DNA from 4 places in the Bacillus tuaregi genome. Region 2 is predicted to be linked to each of the others. Evidence: predicted binding sites of a transcription regulator. Region 2 holds the regulator's gene; each other region holds the start of a gene.

Region 1 (5,184 bases), 2.3 Mb from region 2:
TCGTTACCCAAACGCCATTGCAAAAAAATGAACGATTATCCGAAAAATATGAGTGTAATATTTATTTAAAGCGCGAGGATTTACAGGTTGTTCGCTCTTTTAAATTGCGCGGAGCGTATTATTCCATTAAAATGCTTCCACAAGAAAAGCTTGTTAACGGCGTTATTTGTGCAAGTGCGGGAAACCATGCTCAAGGTGTTGCATATGCATGCAGAAAATTGAAAATTAAAGGAAAAATCTTCATGCCAACAACAACTCCAAAACAAAAGATTAGCTCTGTTGAGATGCATGGAAGAGAATATGTTGAAATCGTCTTGGCCGGTGACACCTTTGATGCTTCCTATAATCAGGCTGTTATTTGCGCGGAAGAAGAAGGTCGAACGTTTATTCATCCATTTAATGATGAAAAGGTTATGGCAGGTCAAGGTACGGTAGCTGTTGAGATTTTAAATGATTGCGAGGAAAAAATTGACTACGTTTTCGGTAGTATTGGTGGCGGCGGATTAATGTCCGGGATGAGCACCTATATGAAAAGCGTATCGCCAGAAACGAAAATGATTGGAATTGAGCCCGCAGGAGCTCCTTCAATGAAAACTTCGATTGAAAATCATCAAGTTACACAGCTGGATTCGATTGATGGCTTTGTCGACGGTGCAGCAGTAGCTTGTGTTGGAGAAAAATCCTTTGCGGTTTGTGAAGATCTGTTAGATGATATTATTGTTGTTCCAGAAGGAAAAGTATGTACATCTATTTTAGAATTATATAATCAACATGCGATAGTCGCTGAACCTGCAGGTGCACTGCCTGTTGCTGCACTTGATTTTTATAAGGATCAAATAAAAGGCAAGACAGTTGTATTGGTGATTAGTGGAGGCAATAATGATATCGGCAGGATGCAGGATATTAAAGAAAGATCGCTTCTATATGAAGGGTTATTACATTATTTTATCGTTAATTTTCCACAACGTGCAGGCGCACTAAGAGAGTTTTTAGATGAAGTTCTTGGACCAAATGATGATATTACTCGTTTTGAATATACTAAGAAGAATAATAAAGACAATGGGCCTGCGTTAGTTGGGATTGAATTGAAAAGTAAAAATGATTATAATGGATTAATTGACAGAATGCAGAAAAAAGGCTTTTCGTATACTGAAATTAATAATGACAGCACGCTGTTCCATTTATTAATCTAACGGCAGATTTTCATGAATAATAAAATGATAATCATCACACATTGTAAAGGTTTTATTTACTTTGTGAAGATTACATGAAAATTTACCGTTCATTTCCCAAAAACAGTAGGCAATGTAATATAATCATGGTAGTAAGACAAGTAATAACAAAGGGAGATGTTATGATATGTTATCAAATATAGGTGTTCCCGGTTTAATATTAATCCTTATTCTAGCACTTATTATTTTTGGACCAAAGAAGTTACCTGAAATAGGGCGTGCATTTGGTCAAACCTTACGTGAATTTAAAAAATCTACACGCGATCTTACAAGCGATGTTATGGATGAAGTAGAAGATGTAAAAAAAGAAGTGAAAAATGTGACTAAATAAGGTGTAGGATTATTCTTACACCTTTTTTCTTCTATAAAAAATGGTATTTTACTTCATTTTGGGACAGCTTAAACTTTAACTTCATTCAGCAGAAGTCCTCTACTTCTACAAGTGGGAGATGAATGCAAAAGGTTCTTCGATTCAGTGGGGGTTTAAACCCCGGCTGAATGAAGTTAAGCCTCCGGCGGATGTCACGGATATTTTAAAGGTAGTTTACCCGAGCGAGCTCAGGTAATCCGGACGCAAATTCGACGGGCGAATTTGATTAAGTTACAGGTCCTACACTTTTTCGGTAGAAAAGAAAAAAGCAGGGGAAGTAGATGGAAGATAAAGAATTAAATGTAGTTGATCATTTAGATGAATTAAGAACACGACTCATTATTACAGTTGCTGCTTTTATTGTTTTTTTCATTGTCGGCTTTGTTTTTGTTGAAGAGCTCTATCAATGGATGACAAAAGATTTGGATGTCAAGTTAATTGTACTGGGACCTAGTGATATCCTTTGGGTTTATTTTATGATTGCCACTGTTATTTCTATTGCAGGAACCATTCCAGTGCTGGCTTTACAAATTTGGTTGTTTGTCAAACCAGCTTTGAAGCCGATTGAAAGAAAAGTGTCACTATCATACGTACCAGCCTTGTTTTTCTTATTTATATTAGGACTTTGTTTCGGTTATTTCGTCATTTTTCCAACCATTATGAGCTTCCTAATAGAACTTGGTGGAGATATGATGGCTACTAATTTTACAGCTGAAAAATATTTTCGTTTCATTTTAACAACCACAGTACCGTTTGGAGTACTTTTTGAACTTCCTGTCGTGTTAATGTTTTTAACATCTTTAGGTATAGTGAATCCATACGTACTGACAAAGGTTCGAAAATATGCTTATTTTGCTTTAATCGTAGTTGCAATCTTCATTTCACCGCCAGATTTCATGTCGGATTTTCTTGTGGCCGTTCCATTATTATTTCTATATGAAATCAGTGTGAATTTGTCAAAGTTCGTATATAAAAGGAAACTAAAAAAGGAAAAGCAGCGAGCAGCAGAACTTGGCTATGATGATGATGTAATAAATGAATAAAATAGAAAAAAGACTTCGATATGGATCGAAGTCTTTTTTCTATATTTATAGAAGTTAACAATATAAACAATAGAAAAATACAGTTAAGAACAATAAGTTACAAAATTTTGAATTTAATTTAAATGTTTCACAAATATGTTAAATTTAGGATGATAGTAGAAAATTTCAAATAAACTTACAGAAAGGGGATCCCGGTCATGAAAAGACCAACAGTTTATGAAACTGCTTTGGAGCATGGCATATCAAGAAGGGACTTCTTGAAGATGTGCACCGCGTTAGCAGCAACGATGGGGCTAGATTACACGCAGTCAAACAAAGTAGTAAACGCATTAGAAACAAACGCCAGAGTGCCGGTTATTTGGCTCCAGTTTCAGGATTGTACCGGATGTTCAGAATCCTTTATTCGCTCTACACATCCAAAGACAGAAAGTGTATTATTTGATTTTATTTCGCTTGAATATTCGGAGGTATTATCTGCAGCTTCCGGCTTTCAGGTAGAAGAAGCACTCAAACATGTCATCGAAAACTATAAGGGCGAGTATGTGCTAGCGGTGGAAGGCAGTATACCTGATTCTGGCTATACGATGATTGGTGGCGTTGATGCAAAGGAAAGCCTTTTGGAAGTAGCTGCAGATGCAAAAGCCATTATTTCCTATGGTAGCTGTGCTTCGTGGGGAGGAATTCCGGCCGCAAAACCAAATCCAACTGGTGCAAAGCCATTAAAGAGCATTGTAAGTAATAAACCTGTCATTCTCGTTCCAGGCTGCCCACCAATTGCTGAAGTGATGACTGGGGTTATTGCCCATATTATTACCTTTGGCGAAATTCCTGAATTAGACTCAGCAGGAAGACCGAAGGCATTTTATCGACACCGTATTCATGATAAATGTAATCGGAGAGCCTATTTTGATGCTGGCTTATTCGTAGAATCCTTTGATGATGAAGGAGCAAAGCAAGGCTATTGCCTATATAAGATGGGATGTAAGGGTCCAACCACCTATAATGCTTGTGCAGAAATGAGATGGAATGGCGGTGTAAGCTACCCAATTCAGTCTGGTAACCCTTGTATTGGCTGCTCAGAAAAAGGCTTCTGGGATAATGGACCATTCTTTGTTAGACGGGCTAAGATTCCAGGTACGCAAACAACGGCAGATATCGATAAAATCGGTCTTGCTGCTTTAGGTGTAACAGCAGCTGGTGTTGCTGCACATGCAACTGGAACGGTCATAAAGAAGAAAAGTGATGATCGACGAGGTGAAGAATAATGAGTGAGAGAATAGTAGTTGATCCAATTACAAGGATAGAGGGTCATCTTAGAGTAGAGGCTGACATAGATGATAGCGGAGTGATACAAGATGCATTTAGTTCTGGTACCGCAGTCAGGGGAATTGAGCTGATTGTACGAGACCGAGATCCTCGTGATGTATGGGCTTTTGTGCAGCGGATTTGTGGTGTCTGCACGTCCACTCATGCATTGGCGTCCGTTCGTGCAGTTGAGGATGCGCTAGATATTAAAATTCCGGAAAATGCTGAGCTTATTCGAAATATTATGAATGAGGCTATATTTGTCCATGACCATGTGGTCCATTTCTATCATTTACATGCCTTAGACTGGGTAGATGTTGTGAGTGCATTAAGTGCTGATCCAAATGAAACAGCAAAAATTGCTCAGTCCATTTCAAATTGGCCGAAGTCTTCACCAGGCTATTTTCGGGATATCCAAAATAAAGTCAAAAAGGTTGTTGACAGCGGACAACTTGGAATCTTTGCTAACGGTTACTGGGGACATCCAGCCTATAAGCTTCCTCCAGAGGTAAACCTGTTGGCAGTTGCTCATTATTTAGAAGCTCTTGACTGGCAGAAGGAAATCGTGAAAATCCAAACGATTCTTGGCGGGAAAAACCCACATCCACATTATGTCGTCGGTGGCATGGCTACTCCAATCGATATTAACAGTGACAATGGGATTCATGCAGAACGACTCATGCATATTTCTCAATTAATTGATCAGGCAAAGGAATTTGTCAATCAAGTCTATATTCCAGATTTATTAGCAATCGGTTCATATTACAAGGATTGGACTTATGGTGGAGGAATAAATAATTATCTTTCATATGGTGATTTTTCAATGGGTGACCATTATGACAAGAGTAAATACCGAATGCCAAGTGGAGTCATTTTGAATGGCAATATAAATGAGATACATGAGGTGGATTTAAAGGATGCATCTCAAATTCAAGAATTCATCGACCGTTCCTGGTACACCTATGATGGAAAAGACAGCAAGGAAGGAAAGCATCCATCAGAGGGCGAAACTTCGCTAAATTATACGGGTCCTAAAGCGCCTTATAAGAATTTAAATACAGATGAAAAATACAGCTGGATTAAGGCGCCACGCTGGAAAGGACAGCCAATGGAAACAGGTCCGCTTGCACGTATCATGATTGGCTATGCAGCAGGGAAAGAAGAAATTGTGAACCTGGTCGATAGTACATTGCAAAAATTAGAATTACCGATTAGCGCTCTGCATTCAACATTG
Region 2 (5,184 bases):
CGCAGCATTCCACGGCGGGCTTCTTCGCTGAACTTAATTTCTTTTGCCATTATGAATTACCTCCTTAATATTGTCCATACTATGAAAAAAAATCAAATCTATAGGGCGTCAGCCTAGCTGGCGCCTGAAAATCATTATTATCCAATTACAGCAAGGATATCATTTTCACGAACGATTAAATAATCTGTACCTTCATATTTCACTTCAGTACCAGCGTATTTTGAGAAGATAATGCGATCGCCAACAGATACTTCAAGAGCGACACGCTCACCATTTTCAAGAACGCGACCAGTACCTACAGCGACTACCTTACCTTCCTGTGGTTTTTCCTTTGCAGTGTCCGGTAACACGATACCGCTTGCAGTTTTTTCCTCTGATGCAACAGGTTCAATGATAATGCGATCACCTAGTGGCTTTAACAATTGAAACAACCTCCTCAAATAATATGTCAATTTTTGTTTTTATTTATTAGCACTCATCTCTATCGAGTGCTAACACATCTATAATATTAATAAATTTGATTTCCTTTTGCAAGTCACAACATGTAAATTTTTATTAAAAAGTTTAACAGTTCGGTAAATGATAAAATAACTAAACGGCTCACAAATATTATTTATCGCCATGTTTACTTAAGCTTATACCATGTGAAATATTAGGTGTTATAATTTGAGGGTTTTAGAGGATTACTGATAAAATGAAATAGATATGCTTTATACAGGATATATGTTAAAGGAGAACTTCACTTTGAAGAAAGAATATTGGTTTATTTTGATTGCATATACATTCATGCACCTTTCCGGGATTTTAGGGGTACCTCTTGTCACTTATTTTGGTAGTTTATTAGGAAAGAGCCCTCAGGAAATGGCGGAACTATCTGTTTCCTTATGGATAATGATTAGCTTTTCTGTTACTCTCATCATCATTCTTTTTCTCCTACGAAGGGAATGGACAAACCCTGTTCGCAATGAAAGGGCTTTGTCACCTCGAGACTCCATGTATTGGGCCGTTGGAGGAATTTTTTTGGCCTTCTTTGCCCAAATTACAGCAGCAAATATTGAATATTTGCTTGGTATTGAAATAGGATCAGATAACACAGAGCAAATCGTTAATCTCATTAAGACAGCTCCTATGGTCATCCTTGTCACTTCCATTATTGGACCCATTCTAGAAGAAATTGTGTTCCGTAAAATTCTATTCGGGGCTCTTTACACCCGATTGAATTTCTTTCTAGCCGGTCTTATCAGTTCACTTATTTTTGCCTTTGCACATGGGGAGCCAGAACACGTACTCCTATACTCAGCAATGGGCTTTACGTTTGCTTTTTTGTATGTCAAAACAAAACGGATACTGGTCCCGATTTTCGCTCATGTATCAATGAATACCATTGTCGTGATTATGCAGCTATATCCGGATTTGTTCCAACCATTATAAATCTTAATTCATGGAGGATTATGCTTTGAGACAATCACCGCTTTTTTCGGGTATCATTTATATATTTCTTGGTACATTATTTACCTTCTTCGCGATTCAAAATATTAACGAGGATGGCGGCTGGGGATTTTTCACCATCTTGCTTATTATCCTTGCCACCTTTGACTTTGGTTCAGGAATTCGAATGATTCTGTTTCACTTTCAGCTAAAAAAGCAGCAGACAAAAAAATGACCCTATAAGGGCCATTTTTTTATTCATCTGTTGCTTCTTCTTCTATTGAATAGTGCTTTAAGAAGTATACAAGTGATTGAAGCTCTACTGCTAGATCTATATGGTGTACGCGTACATGTGCAGGCACTGTTAAACGAGCAGGTGTAAAGTTTAATATTCCCCTTATATTAGCCTTCAACAGCCGGTCTGTCACAAATTGGGCTACCGGTGCCGGAATGGTTAGTATGGCAACCTCAATTCCCTGTTCCTCTATAACCTTTTCAAGATTATCCATATGATAGACAGGTACATTCCCAATCTTATGGTCGACTTTATCTGCCTGTACGTCAAAAGCGACTGCAATTTTGGTGTTATTATTTTTTAAGAAATTATAATTTAAAAAGGCCGTTCCAAGATTTCCGACTCCAATTAAAGCCACCTTTGTCAGTTCATCCTGGTCCAAAGTTTTACGGAAAAAGGATAGCAAATACTGAACATTATATCCATAACCTTTTTTACCCAATGCACCAAAATAAGAAAAATCTCTCCGGATTGTTGCTGAATCTACCTTCACTGCTTCACTAAGCTCAGCTGAAGATACTCTTTGTTTTCCAGACGCGTGTAAATTTGTTAAAAATCGATAATATAAAGGCAATCTCTTTGCTGTTGCTTGCGGTATCTTGGTCGTTTCATTTGCCATTCGAATCCCCCTTTTCCCTTCCTTATTCCTTTTTCACTTTGTGTACGGGCCATTAATGACTAAACACCTGTCTGTAAACACTTTCATTTTTACATCCTTTTAAAGTCCCCGTTTTTGCCACCTGTTTTCTCTACTAAATATGTCTCTCCTATCACCATTCCTTTATCGATTGCTTTACACATATCATAGACTGTTAAAGCGCACACAGACGCGGCAGTGAGGGCTTCCATTTCTACTCCAGTGCTCCCTTTCGTTTTAACAAAAACTTTAATAAACAATTCATAATCTTCATTCTTTGATTCCCATGAAAATGAGATATCAACACCAGTTAATGAAAGCGGATGACACATGGGAATAATATCCGATGTCTTTTTTGCTGCCATTATTCCTGCAACCTGGGCAACCGCTAAAACGTCTCCCTTTTTCATTTGGTTATTCGTTATTTTATCATATATTTCCTGACTCACAATAATACTTGATATTGCAGCCGCAGTTCGAAAGGACTCAGCTTTCTCACTGACATCTACCATCTTTGCTCTGCCTTGCTCATTAAAATGAGTAAACTCAGCCATATAAAAACCCCTCTTTATAAATGATACACTATTTTATAGGTATTTGTCTTTACTTTGTATTCTCCTTCACAAATAGTGTTTCCTATTTTAATAAAATATACAATTACTATTGAATCTATCTATAACCGCTCAATTCCCTATGTATTGCTGTCAACCTCTTTATCGGTTAATCTAGTAGTATAGAGGTGAACAATCATGATTTTATTACAAATCAATCAATTATGTAAATACTATGGAGCAGATATTATTTTATCAAATATAAAATTAGAGGTACAAACGCGAGACCGCATCGCTTTAGTTGGAAGAAACGGTGCAGGAAAATCTACCTTATTAAAAATAATCGCTGGGCATCTATCCTATGACTCAGGCGATATTATTAAGCCAAAAGAAGTGAAAATTGGCTACCTTGCTCAGGATACAGGTCTTGAATCAAATGTATCTATTTGGGAGGAAATGCTATCCGTTTTTGCTGATCTAAGACAGCAGGAACAAAAGCTGCGAAGCTTGGAAAATCAAATGTCTGACCCAGCCACTCTTCAAAATGAGGCCAGTTACGAAAAGGTACTAAAGGAATATGATGTCCTGCAGGTGGAATTTAAGGAAAAAGGTGGCTATCAGTATGAAGCTGACATTCGCTCTGTACTGCATGGACTGAATTTTCAATCCTTTGATTATCATACTAAAATTTCATCCTTAAGCGGCGGGCAAAAGACACGTCTAGCACTTGGTAAATTACTGCTATCAAAGCCCGAGATACTAATTCTCGATGAGCCGACAAACCACCTTGATATTGATACATTATCCTGGCTTGAACAATATCTACAGGGCTATGAAGGTGCTATCCTGATTGTATCCCATGACCGTTATTTCCTCGATAAGGTTGTGAATCAGGTCTATGAAATATCTCGGCAGCAAATCACTAAATATGTAGGAAACTATAGCTCTTACTTAGATAAAAAAGCTGAGAATTATGAACGGGAAATGAAGCAATATGAAAAACAGCAAGAGGAGGTCAATAAGCTGCAGGATTTTATCCAGCGTAATCTTGCCCGAGCCTCTACAACGAAACGGGCTCAGAGTCGACGTAAAAAGCTGGAAAGAATGGAGTTAATGGATCGTCCATTAGGAAATGAAAAATCAGCTTCCTTCTCCTTTGATATAGAAAAACAATCTGGAAATGAAGTTTTACAGGTTAGATCTCTGTCTATTGGTTATACCGAAGAAGCTGTCTCTCAGGATATAAATATACGTCTGACAAGAGGAGAAAGCATTGCCCTTGTCGGACCAAACGGGATTGGTAAATCAACATTATTAAAAACAATTATGAAAAAGCTCGAACCACAAGAAGGTGATATTCAATATGGTACAAATGTATCGATTGGTTACTATGATCAGGAACAAGCTGAACTCACCTCAAACAAAAAGGTACTCAATGAGCTTTGGGACGATTATCCTTTAAAAAGTGAAAAAGAAATCCGTACGATTCTCGGAAACTTTTTATTCTCAGGTGATGATGTATTAAAAATTGTATCTACCTTGAGCGGCGGTGAAAAGGCCCGTTTGGCACTTGCGAAGCTGATGATGCAGAAAGCAAACCTTTTAATATTAGACGAGCCGACCAACCATCTTGATTTAGATAGTAAAGAAATACTGGAAAATTCCCTAGTCGATTATCCGGGCACCATTCTATTCGTTTCCCACGACCGGTACTTTATCAACCGTATTGCTTCTAAAGTGGTTGAGCTTAGCAAATACGGCTCTACTGAGTATTTGGGTGATTATGATTATTATGTGGAAAAGAAACTTGAGCAGGAAGAGTTAAAGGAGCTGGAGGAACAAAAAAAGGAAGCCGGTCAACCGATAAAGCAGGAAAAGACGAGTTATCAACAGGACAAAGAAGCTAAGAAGCTGGAAAGACAGCGCCTTAGAAGAATTGAAGAGCTAGAAGGGATTATTGAAGAGCTCGAACAAAAAATTGAAGCAAATGAACAGCTTCTCTGTGATCCAGAAATATTTCAAGACCACGAAAAATCACTTCACATTCATGAGGAAGTAGAAAAACAGAAACAAGAGCTAGAACAGTTTGTGGAGGAATGGACCTTATTGGCGGATGAATAGTAATCATCCACAAAATAATAATGAGCTTGTTCATAACCTAGCCTTACAAAAAACGAAGCATCGTCAGCTATGCTTCGTTTTTCCACATTTTTAACCACAGCCCAATAGCCTTTATTACAACTTTCCACACACTTTTCCACATTATCCACAAT
Region 3 (5,184 bases), 2.0 Mb from region 2:
TCAAAACGATAATGCCATCGCTTTTTATGAGAAAATGGGGTTTGTTCAAACCGGAGCACACGCTTTTTATATGGGCGATGAAGAGCAGGTAGATTACATCATGACTAAGACACTATAATCGCTTTTTATAGATCGATTTGTTTGACTAACAAAAACTAATTAGACTGCACAACACAAAAAAGGAGGGACTCAAACCTTGATATACATAGGCCTTGCAGGCTGGGGCGATCATGATTCCCTTTACCGTGACGGCATTAGACAGCGGGATAAATTAGCGCAGTACAGTAGCCATTTTCCAATAGTTGAAGTGGATTCTTCTTTTTACGCGATTTCACCGCTTCGAAATGTGGAAAAATGGGTCAGTGAGACACCGGAAAATTTCCGCTTTGTGGTGAAAGCCTATCAGGGGATGACGAAGCATCGGCGGGGAAAGGATATTCCTTTTACCAGCGTCACAGAGATGTTTGATGCCTTTAAAGCTTCCTTGAAGCCCTATCAGGAAACAAATAAATTAGCGATGGTCCTGTTTCAATTTCCGCCCTGGTTTCATTGCCGGAAGGAGAATGTGGCCTATATCAGATCCTGCAGGAAAATGATGGAGGATATTCCCGTAGCTCTTGAGTTTCGCCATCAATCCTGGTATAGCGATGCTTATCGGGAGGGTACGTTACGCTTTATGAAGGAGGAGGGCTGGATTCATTCAATTGCAGATGAACCGCAATCAGGAGAAGGCTCCGTTCCACTCGTACCTACTGCAACAGATTCCAATTTGACTTTAGTACGTATGCATGGCAGAAACACACAGGGCTGGAACAAGCAGGAGGGGGTCGACTGGCGTGAGGTTCGCTTTTTGTATAAGTATAACGAGTCAGAGCTACTGGAGATGCAGCAGGTTCTACAGCAATTGTCCCAGCAAACAAAGGATATCTACGTCATTTTTAACAACAACTCCGGTGGAGACGCAGCCTCTAACGCCAAAGAATTCCAGCAGCTTTTAGGTATCGAATATGAAGGACTAGCTCCAAAACAGCTTGGGTTATTTTAGGTGTCTACACCAAAAAAACAAAATAACGCAAACTGTCCATTTACGGTGCCTGACACCGATTGTACAACTGTTTGGATTGAATGAATGCCCACTTTTTTGGGAATAAATGAAAGGAAACTATATTTAGGGGGTATTGTCATGGAAAAGATTGAAGTGGGAGAGGTTTTTACGATTACGGATGAAAATGATGAAGAGCTGGAAGTCGAAGTGCTAGCTTCCATGAATATTGAAGGGACCGACTATGTGGCCGTTGCTTTTGCGGAGGATGTCCGTGAAGAAAGTGATGAGGATATTGATATTTTCTTCATGAAAGTCGACCAGGATGGTGATTTTTCAGCAATTGATAGTGAAAACGAATTTGACAAGGTTTCGGCAGCCTTTGATGAAATCATGGAGGATGACGACGAGGAATAACAACATTCAGTAAAATCTACTGTTGTATAAAATAGAGTAGGCGCGTGTATAATGATGCGCCTGCTCTATTTTTTTACGTAAAAGTTCATCCCTAATATTTATAGATAACCGGAGCGTTTCCAATGCTTTTATAATGCTTCGGTGTCATGCCGTATTTATTTTTAAACAGAGCGATAAAATGTGATATATTTTCGTATCCCAGCTCGTATGCTACTTCCGTTACATTATGGAGCTTTAGCAACTCCTTTGCTTGCAGCATTTTAAGGTTTGTTATGTATTCCTTTGGGGTTAGACCGACCACCTTTTTAAAAGAATTACAGAAATTGGTCTCGGACATGTAGATGTCTGAGGCAAGCTGTTTAATACTGATGGGCTGTTTAATATTTTCTTTTATGTATTTGATTGTTTGAAAGATGGGATGATCCTGCTCTATATTAATAATTTGATGAACACCTTTGATCTGAACTAAATGATAGACAAGCTCCTGTGCGTAAAGGTCAATGAGAAACTCCTTATTTTTTTCTGCCTTAGTTGAAATATCCATCAGTTTATCCAAGCTTTTCCCGAGCAGATGAGTGATGGTTCCCAGGAAAAATCTGTCCTCCAATAGAGCATCATAATCCGCTTCAAAATCTAAGCTAATCTTTTCCGTTACTCCTTTTAAAAGGGTATCGTTGAGCTCGAAGACAAGCGCCTTTGTCGAGGTATCAATATTCATATGGACATTTGAATGGGGTGGAAGGAGGATAAATTGTCCAGGCTGATAGGTAAACTGAATGTCTTCATTAACGGATACATGCTTCCGGCCATCAAGAATGGTACAAAGTCTTGTGTATTCGTAGGTTTTGTAATCGCAGTCCATAGGAGAAAGGTCATAAAATAATATTTTCATATAATCTGTTTCTAAGCCATCTGCTAATTCTACATCTCGTTTAAAATTAGTCAGCATTCCATAAACACCTCAAAATCTTTTATTTGATGGTCCTGTTGTATACTGCTATCGTACTACTTGCACCAATTTTTGGATATGGATAAATATTGACAAAAAATAGCATTACTTTTTAAAGAAGTTTGTTAGTTTTTTCACAAAATTAATATTAAAGTTAAATAGAGGTAATATTATGTAATTTGAGGAGGTGTAACTGGCATCGCGATTGCGGTAACCAGGATAATCATGAGTAAAATATTAACGATTTCTCCTGAAAAATGCACGAACTGTCGCAGCTGTGAGCTGATTTGCTCGTTTAACAAAACAGGTGAATTCAATCCGAGGGAAGCTGCTGTACATGTACTCTTTTATGAAGAGGCTGCTATATCTGTCCCTGTCATGTGTATGCAGTGTGAAGACCCATCCTGTATGAAGGTGTGCCCTGTTAATGCATTTTCGAGAGATGAAAGCGGCGCAGTGGTCTCAAATCCAGACAAATGTATTGTATGTAAAATGTGTATCAGTGCCTGTCCGTTTGGGAATATTTCCTTCAATTCTGTCAAAAAGGAAATTGTCAAATGTGATCTATGCGGTGGGGATCCAAATTGTGCAAAGGTCTGTTTAGCAGGAGCCATTCAGTATGTCGATGGTTCAACAGGTAACATTCATAAGAAAAGAGTCATCGCAGAAAAATTTAAGGATTTGTTTGCAGAGGTGAATAGTTGATGAACGGCTGGAAGGGAAAGCTCATAAGAGTCAATTTAATAAATGAAACCATTACAACGGAAGCACTGGATTTTCGGGAAGCAAAGCAATATCTTGGAGGCAGGGGTCTAGGGACCAAACTTTACATAAACGAAGTGGATCCAAAGGTAGACCCGCTTAGTCCTGAAAACAATCTCATCTTTATGACGGGACCGTTAACAGGTACTACAGCCACTTCGGCCGGAAGGTATGAGGTGGTAACGAAAGCGCCTTTGACAGGCACAATCGGGGCTAGTAACTCCGGAGGCTATTTCGGTCCCGAATTGAAATATGCAGGCTACGATGGCATCATTTTTGAAGGAAAAGCGAAAAAGCCAATCTATCTTTATATTAATGATGACCATATCGAATTAAGGGATGCCAGCCATTTGTGGGGCAAGGAAGTACCGCAAACAACAGATGAGCTGTTAAAAGAAACGGATGAGGATGCGAGAGTTGCCTGTATCGGACCTGCAGGTGAAAGGCTTGTCCTGTTTGCAACGATTATGAATGATAAAACAAGAGCAGCAGGACGTTCTGGGCTTGGTGCTGTCATGGGCTCCAAAAATCTAAAGGCTATTGTGGCGAAAGGTACAAGATCGGTAACGGCCGCCATGCCTAAGGAGTTTATGGATGCCTGCATGGATTCACTTGTGAAAATTAAAGAAAACCCTGTCACTGGTGCTGGACTTTCAGCCTACGGCACAGAGATTCTCGTGAATATCCTAAATGAGTCAGGTGGACTCCCAACAAGAAACTGGCAGGAATCGGTATTCGATAAGGCAGATGATATCGGCGGTGAAACGTTGGCTGATAAATATTTGATTCGGAACAGAGGCTGCTTTGACTGCGCGATTGGCTGTGGCAGGGTAACTAAGCTCGAGCGATCTAAGTACACTGATTTTGGAGAAGGACCAGAATATGAAGCAGGCTGGGCATTTGGAGCTTCCTGCGGTGTAAGTGATCTGCAGGCAGTCTGTGAAGCCAACTTCCTTTGTAATGAGCTAGGCATGGATCCGATTACCATGGGTTCAACGATTGCCTGTGCAATGGAATTATATGAAAAGGGCTTTGCAACGAAAAAGGATATGGGAAGAAATCTATTATTCGGCGATTCGGATGCCATTGTCGAGTTGACGAGAATGACTGGTTACAGGGAAGGCTTCGGGGACAAGCTGGCCTTAGGCTCTTATAGAATGGCAGAGGAATTTGGTCATCCAGAGCTTTCAATGACGGTTAAAAAACAAGAAATGCCTGCTTATGATGGACGTGCCCTACAGGGGATGGGACTGGAATATGCTACTTCCAATCGTGGCGGCTGTCATGTGCGCGGTTATTTAACCTCTCCTGAGATTCTTGGTTTGCCTGTCAAAATGGATCCACTTGTCACTGAAGGAAAGCCTGCGATGCTTAAGACCTTCCAGGATCTTACGGCTGTTGTCGATTCGGTTGGAATGTGCCTGTTTGTCACATTTGCCATCGGGTTGCCAGAGATCTCCGAAATGCTTAGAACCTGTACGGGCATTGATTATAGTGATGAAGAGGTCCTTCAAGCAGGAGAAAGAATTTGGAATCTAGAAAAACTGATCAATATGGAGAACGGGTTCTCGAAAAAGGATGACACGCTGCCTCCAAGACTATTAAAAGAACCAATTACCAAGGGACCTGCTAAAGGGAAGGTAACTGAGCTGGATACGATGCTTCCTGAATACTATTCCTTAAGAGGATGGGATGAGGAAGGGGTACCGTCAGAAGATAAAAAAGAAGAGCTTTCGCTATCTTAAGTGAATTATTTCACATATATAATGAGAGATTAGTAGCCATACAGTTTTTTGAAAAATTGAATCCCGGCAGGTGTGTAACACAAATGAGCTTGCCGGTGTATTCAATCTTAGGTGATGCGAAATGATGATTAAGTTTTTTGCTTATGTGCGTGATTACACTCACAAGAAAGTAATAGAAATGGAGCCGTGTGAAACGGTTGAAGAGCTTTTGAAGGTTCTTTCCAGCCGATACGGGAAGCCATTTAAGACAAACGTCTTTCCGGATAATA
Region 4 (5,184 bases), 1.4 Mb from region 2:
TCGCTTGGGTAAACTACCTTTAAAAAATCCGTGACATCCGCCGAAGGCTTAACTTCATTCAGCCAGGGTTTGAGTCCCCACTGAATCATAGAACCATTTGCATTCAGTTCCCACTTGTAGAAGTGGAGGACTTCTGTACCTGTCGCAAGCTTTCGGTACAAAAAGCATTTGCTGAATGAAGTTAAGCATATGTTCATTTTCCTTGTTCTCAAACAGAAGCTTTCATTTTTGATGACAAGTTCTCCCCCCTTGTCCGCATATAATGGCTAACAAGACTTATTAATCAAATTCGCAGCCAAATTTAAGGAGGGTGGTTATGAAGCTTGTTATTATTAAAAAACGTCTTTTATGGTATTGTATTATTTTCATGGTAATATTAGCATCTGCAGGAGGATGGTTTTTTATAAACCAAGAGAACGAAGCGGTATTTAAACAGGAGGACCATCAAGATAAGATAAGGGAAATCCATCTTGTAACGGGTGAGTTTTCAGCCAAATTACCCGATAACACGAAAATCGAGGTGTACCGTTGGGATCCTGGCACCATATTTATGGAAGTTGGCGAAAAGGTTCATTTATCTATTTTGGGGGTGAACGGAAAAGAACATCCCTTCATCATCGAAAACACAGATATAAAAGGATCTGTAAAGAAAGGGGAGGAAACAATCGTACCGCTACAATTTCAAAAGGAAGGAATCTATCGTTTAATTTGTCTGTCCCATTCTGATAAAAATCATGAAGGACCAATGATTGCCTATATAGTAGTTGATTAAATCTCTACTTGTCAAAAGACAGTGTGGATCTAATACATTAACCTGATAGCGCTTTCTTTATGTATAACAGTTATACAATTTTCATTTTGTATATAATACAGTTTCAAATAAATAGAACTAATTATTCAAACTATCATAATACAAAGATAACTTGAAACCCTTGTATATCAAGGGTTTTTTAACATTCATAAATTGTTCATATATAATGTGATTACTTTCATAAACTATCTGTTACACTACTAATATAGTCATTGTACTACTACCTACTAGCAAACAATGAGTAACTATTTTAAACCAATGAGGTGACGTAACAATGGAACAATGGAGAGATTTTACAAATGGCGTTTGGCAAAAAGAAGTAAATGTAAGAGATTTTATTTTAAAGAACTTTACCCCTTATACTGGTGATGATAGCTTTTTAGAAGGACCTACAGAAGCAACAACAAAACTTTGGGATCAAGTAATGGAACTATCTAAAAAAGAGCGTGAAGCTGGCGGCGTCTTGGATGCTGACACAAAAATCGTTTCAACCATTACTTCACACGGACCTGGATACTTAACACAAGAACTTGAACAAATCGTTGGTTTCCAAACAGATAAACCTTTTAAACGTTCGTTAATGCCATTTGGCGGAATCCGCATGGCAAAAACCGCTTTAGAATCATACGGATTCGAGTTAGACAAAGAAGTTGAACATACCTTTACGGATTACCGCAAAACACATAACCAAGGCGTTTTCGATGCTTACACACCAGAGATGAGAGCTGCCCGTTCCGCTGGTGTTATCACGGGATTACCTGATGCTTATGGACGCGGACGTATTATTGGTGACTATCGCCGTGTCGCTCTTTATGGTGTAGATTTCTTAATGCAAGAAAAACTTAAAGAATATCAATATATCGGCGATGGCACTATGTCAGATGATGTCATTCGTGACCGCGAGGAATACAGTGAACAATATCGTGCCTTAAAAGAATTAAAACAAATGGCTGCTTCTTATGGCTTTGATATTTCTCAACCAGCGAAAAATGCGAAGGAAGCAATTCAATGGCTATACTTTGGCTATTTAGCTGCAATTAAGGAACAAAATGGTGCTGCTATGAGTCTTGGTCGTACTTCTACTTTCTTAGATATTTATATTGAAAGAGATTTACAGAATGGGACTTTAACAGAACAAGAAGCACAAGAATTAGTTGACCATTTTGTTATGAAGCTTCGTCTTGTAAAATTCGCAAGAACACCTGAATATAACGAATTATATAGCGGCGACCCAACATGGGTAACAGAATCTATCGCAGGTATGGCTCTTGACGGCCGTCCTTTAGTGACAAAGAACTCTTTCCGTTTCTTACACACTTTAGATAACCTAGGACCGGCTCCAGAACCAAACTTAACCATTCTTTGGTCAACAAAATTACCTGAAGCATTCAAGGCATATGCTGCAAAAATGTCTATCAAATCAAGTGCTATTCAATATGAAAATGATGATATGATGAGAGAATTATGGGGCGATGATTACGGCATTGCCTGCTGCGTATCTGCCATGAGAATTGGTAAGCAAATGCAATTCTTCGGAGCTCGTGTAAATATTGCCAAAGCATTATTATATGCAATTAATGGCGGTGTTGATGAAAAGAAAAAGACACAAGTTGGCCCATCATACCAACCAATTACTTCTGAGTATTTAAATTACGAAGAAGTTGTTAAAAACTATGACAAAATGCTTGACTGGTTATGCGGACTATATGTGAACACATTAAATGTGATCCATTATATGCATGATAAATACAGCTATGAAAGAATTGAAATGGCTCTTCATGATCGTGAAATTCTCCGCACGATGGCTTGCGGTATCGCTGGATTATCTGTTGCAGCTGACTCACTTAGTGCTATTAAATATGCAAAAGTAAAAACAATCCGTGACGAAAACGGTCTTGTCGTTGATTACGAAATTGAAGGTGACTACCCTAAATATGGTAACAATGATGATCGTGTCGATCAAATTGCTGTAGACCTTGTTAACGGAATTATGAACCGAATTAGAAAACATAAAACTTATCGTGGTGCTGTTCCAACTCAATCAGTATTAACGATTACATCTAACGTTGTATATGGTAAGAAAACAGGCGCAACACCAGATGGCCGTGAAGCAGGTAAACCATTTGCACCAGGTGCTAATCCAATGCATGGCCGCGACACAAAAGGAGCGCTTGCATCGCTGACTTCTGTAGCCAAATTACCTTACGATGCATCATTAGATGGTATTTCTAATACCTTTACCATCACTCCAAAAGCGCTTGGACGTGAGGATCAATCACAAGTAAATAATCTTGTGGCAATGCTTGATGGATATGTGTCAAAGCGCGGTCATCATATCAATGTGAACGTATTAAATCGCGACACATTATTAGATGCTGTAGAACATCCAGAATTATATCCGCAATTAACGATTCGTGTTTCTGGTTATGCGGTTAACTTTATTAAGCTGACTCGCGAGCAACAAATTGACGTTATTAACCGTACGTTCCATGAGAGTATGTCTGCTGCAGAAAAAAAAGAACCTGTTCTTGTATAATAAATAAGTAAGAGATAAAGAGAAGGGTCTCTTCCCTTCTCTTTGACTCTTTCATACAGACAACTTACTACTATGCGATATCACATAAAATAAATGGATAGGAGCGAATCAATATGCTGGGAAATATTCATTCCATTGAGACATTTGGTACTGTAGATGGACCAGGCATCCGCTATGTTGTTTTTACACAAGGCTGTCTCCTCCGCTGTCAGTATTGTCACAATGCAGATACTTGGGAAATAGGAACTGGGAAACAAATGTCTGTTGCTGATATCATGGAGGATTTAACTTCGTACCTCCCTTTTATTGAATCTTCAGGTGGCGGTATTACGGTCAGCGGCGGTGAACCGTTGTTACAAATCCCCTTTCTTATTGAATTATTTAAGGAATGCAAAAAAATAGGGATCCATACAACCATTGATTCATCCGGCGGCTGCTATTCAACAGCTCCACTGTTTCAAGAGCAACTCAACGAATTGTTGAACTATACAGATTTAATTTTAGTTGACTTAAAGCATATTAATCGAAAGAAGCATATTCAATTAACTGGAATGGCTAATGACCATATTATCCAATTTGCAAAATCTTTATCTGAGCGCCAGATTCCCGTCTGGATTCGTCACGTTCTTGTGCCTTCCGTGACAGATGACGAAAAAGACTTAGAAGAACTTGGTCATTTTATCGGTACACTTGAGAATGTGGAGAAATTGGAGGTCCTTCCGTATCATAAGCTTGGTGTATATAAATGGGAGGCACTTGGAATGGACTACCCTTTAAATAACATTGAGCCGCCTAGTGATGAGAAGGTACAAACTGCATATAAAGTTCTCACCAAAACACTTACGTTTCGTAAAAAAGTGCTATCCTGAATAACAGGACAGCACTTTTTTAACATCTTATTGTTATTAACTATTTCCACCAGTCATCAAACATGGTAGCCGGCATTTCTCTTTTATGCAGTGTAGCTAAATATCTCTTTTCTATTTTTTCCGCACTTACTGGAGAAACGTTTTTACCCTCTAAATAATCATCTAATTCCTCATAGGAGATCCCCAGCTCTGTTTCATCAGCCTGACCTGGCACATCGTCTAATAAATCGGCAGTTGGAACCTTTAAGTACAGACTTTCCGCTGCACCCAATTCCTTTAATAGTTCTCTTCCCTGTCTTTTCGTCAGCCCTGCTAGCGGAACTATATCTGCTCCCCCATCACCATATTTTGTATAAAAGCCCGTTACAGCTTCGGCAGCATGGTCTGTACCGATAACAAGGAGGTTCTCTTGTCCGCCAATCGCATATTGAGCTATCATTCTCATTCTTGCTTTAACATTCCCCTTATGATAATCCCTTAATGGCTCCCCATTTACTTTCATATCATACTCCACTTTTACGGCATCCACTGCCGCTTCTATGTTAAAGGTATATACAACATCTGCTTTAATAAAGGCTAATGCAGCCTTTGCATCTGCTTCATCCTTTTGAACTCCGTATGGAAGCCTGACAGCAACAAATTTCACCTCATGTCCCTCTGACCTAAGCTCTTCAACGGCTAATTGGGCAAGTCTCCCCGCTAGGGTTGAGTCTTGACCGCCGCTTATTCCAAGGACATATCCGCTCGATTTTGTCTGTAATAGATACTCTTTTAAGAATTGAATTCGCTTTTGAAGCTCCACCTTTGGATTAATTACAGATTGAATATGTAACTCGTTCCTAATTCGATTTTGCATATTCATGATAATTCCTCCCATTCTAAATAAGTGTTTATACAAGACTTGCCAATTCCTCGCTAACTCTCTGGTTAACGGTTTCGATATGGTTGAGCTTATTCTCCCAACATTT

What was found. The regulator Rex, encoded in region 2, represses fermentation and respiration genes when NADH is low (regulators of the CRP and FNR family bind a similar motif). The targets are predictions, from matches to a motif close to TTGTGAAATATTTCACAA.
Region 1: BQ5321_RS10660 (hydrogenase small subunit) is a predicted target of Rex. The motif match lies at 2,761-2,778, and genes of this name have one in related genera.
Region 3: BQ5321_RS11920 (4Fe-4S dicluster domain-containing protein) is a predicted target of Rex. The motif match lies at 2,531-2,548, and genes of this name have one in related genera.
Region 4: pflB (formate C-acetyltransferase) is a predicted target of Rex. The motif match lies at 978-995, and genes of this name have one in related genera.

Annotation. Positions count from the first base shown of each region.
Region 1 covers NZ_LT629731.1:1,747,928-1,753,111, forward strand. The annotation lists gene ilvA (threonine ammonia-lyase IlvA) at 1-1,193, shown strand, start outside; gene BQ5321_RS10650 (twin-arginine translocase TatA/TatE family subunit) at 1,360-1,563, shown strand; gene tatC (twin-arginine translocase subunit TatC) at 1,884-2,645, shown strand; gene BQ5321_RS10660 (hydrogenase small subunit) at 2,843-3,910, shown strand; gene BQ5321_RS10665 (nickel-dependent hydrogenase large subunit) at 3,910-5,184, shown strand, end outside.
Region 2 covers NZ_LT629731.1:4,002,144-4,007,327, forward strand. The annotation lists gene groL (chaperonin GroEL) at 1-50, opposite strand, end outside; gene groES (co-chaperone GroES) at 138-422, opposite strand; gene BQ5321_RS21575 (CPBP family intramembrane glutamic endopeptidase) at 745-1,431, shown strand; gene BQ5321_RS21580 (YdiK family protein) at 1,457-1,663, shown strand; gene BQ5321_RS21585 (redox-sensing transcriptional repressor Rex) at 1,683-2,342, opposite strand; gene moaC (cyclic pyranopterin monophosphate synthase MoaC) at 2,432-2,914, opposite strand; gene BQ5321_RS21595 (ABC-F family ATP-binding cassette domain-containing protein) at 3,110-5,032, shown strand.
Region 3 covers NZ_LT629731.1:2,005,464-2,010,647, forward strand. The annotation lists gene BQ5321_RS11900 (spermidine/spermine N(1)-acetyltransferase) at 1-118, shown strand, start outside; gene BQ5321_RS11905 (DUF72 domain-containing protein) at 197-1,045, shown strand; gene BQ5321_RS11910 (DUF1292 domain-containing protein) at 1,184-1,459, shown strand; gene BQ5321_RS11915 (AraC family transcriptional regulator) at 1,551-2,408, opposite strand; gene BQ5321_RS11920 (4Fe-4S dicluster domain-containing protein) at 2,634-3,113, shown strand; gene BQ5321_RS11925 (aldehyde ferredoxin oxidoreductase family protein) at 3,113-4,915, shown strand; gene BQ5321_RS11930 (MoaD family protein) at 5,037-5,184, shown strand, end outside.
Region 4 covers NZ_LT629731.1:2,604,362-2,609,545, forward strand. The annotation lists gene BQ5321_RS14785 (hypothetical protein) at 317-772, shown strand; gene pflB (formate C-acetyltransferase) at 1,086-3,347, shown strand; gene pflA (pyruvate formate-lyase-activating protein) at 3,461-4,216, shown strand; gene nadE (ammonia-dependent NAD(+) synthetase) at 4,257-5,078, opposite strand; gene BQ5321_RS14805 (nicotinate phosphoribosyltransferase) at 5,107-5,184, opposite strand, start outside.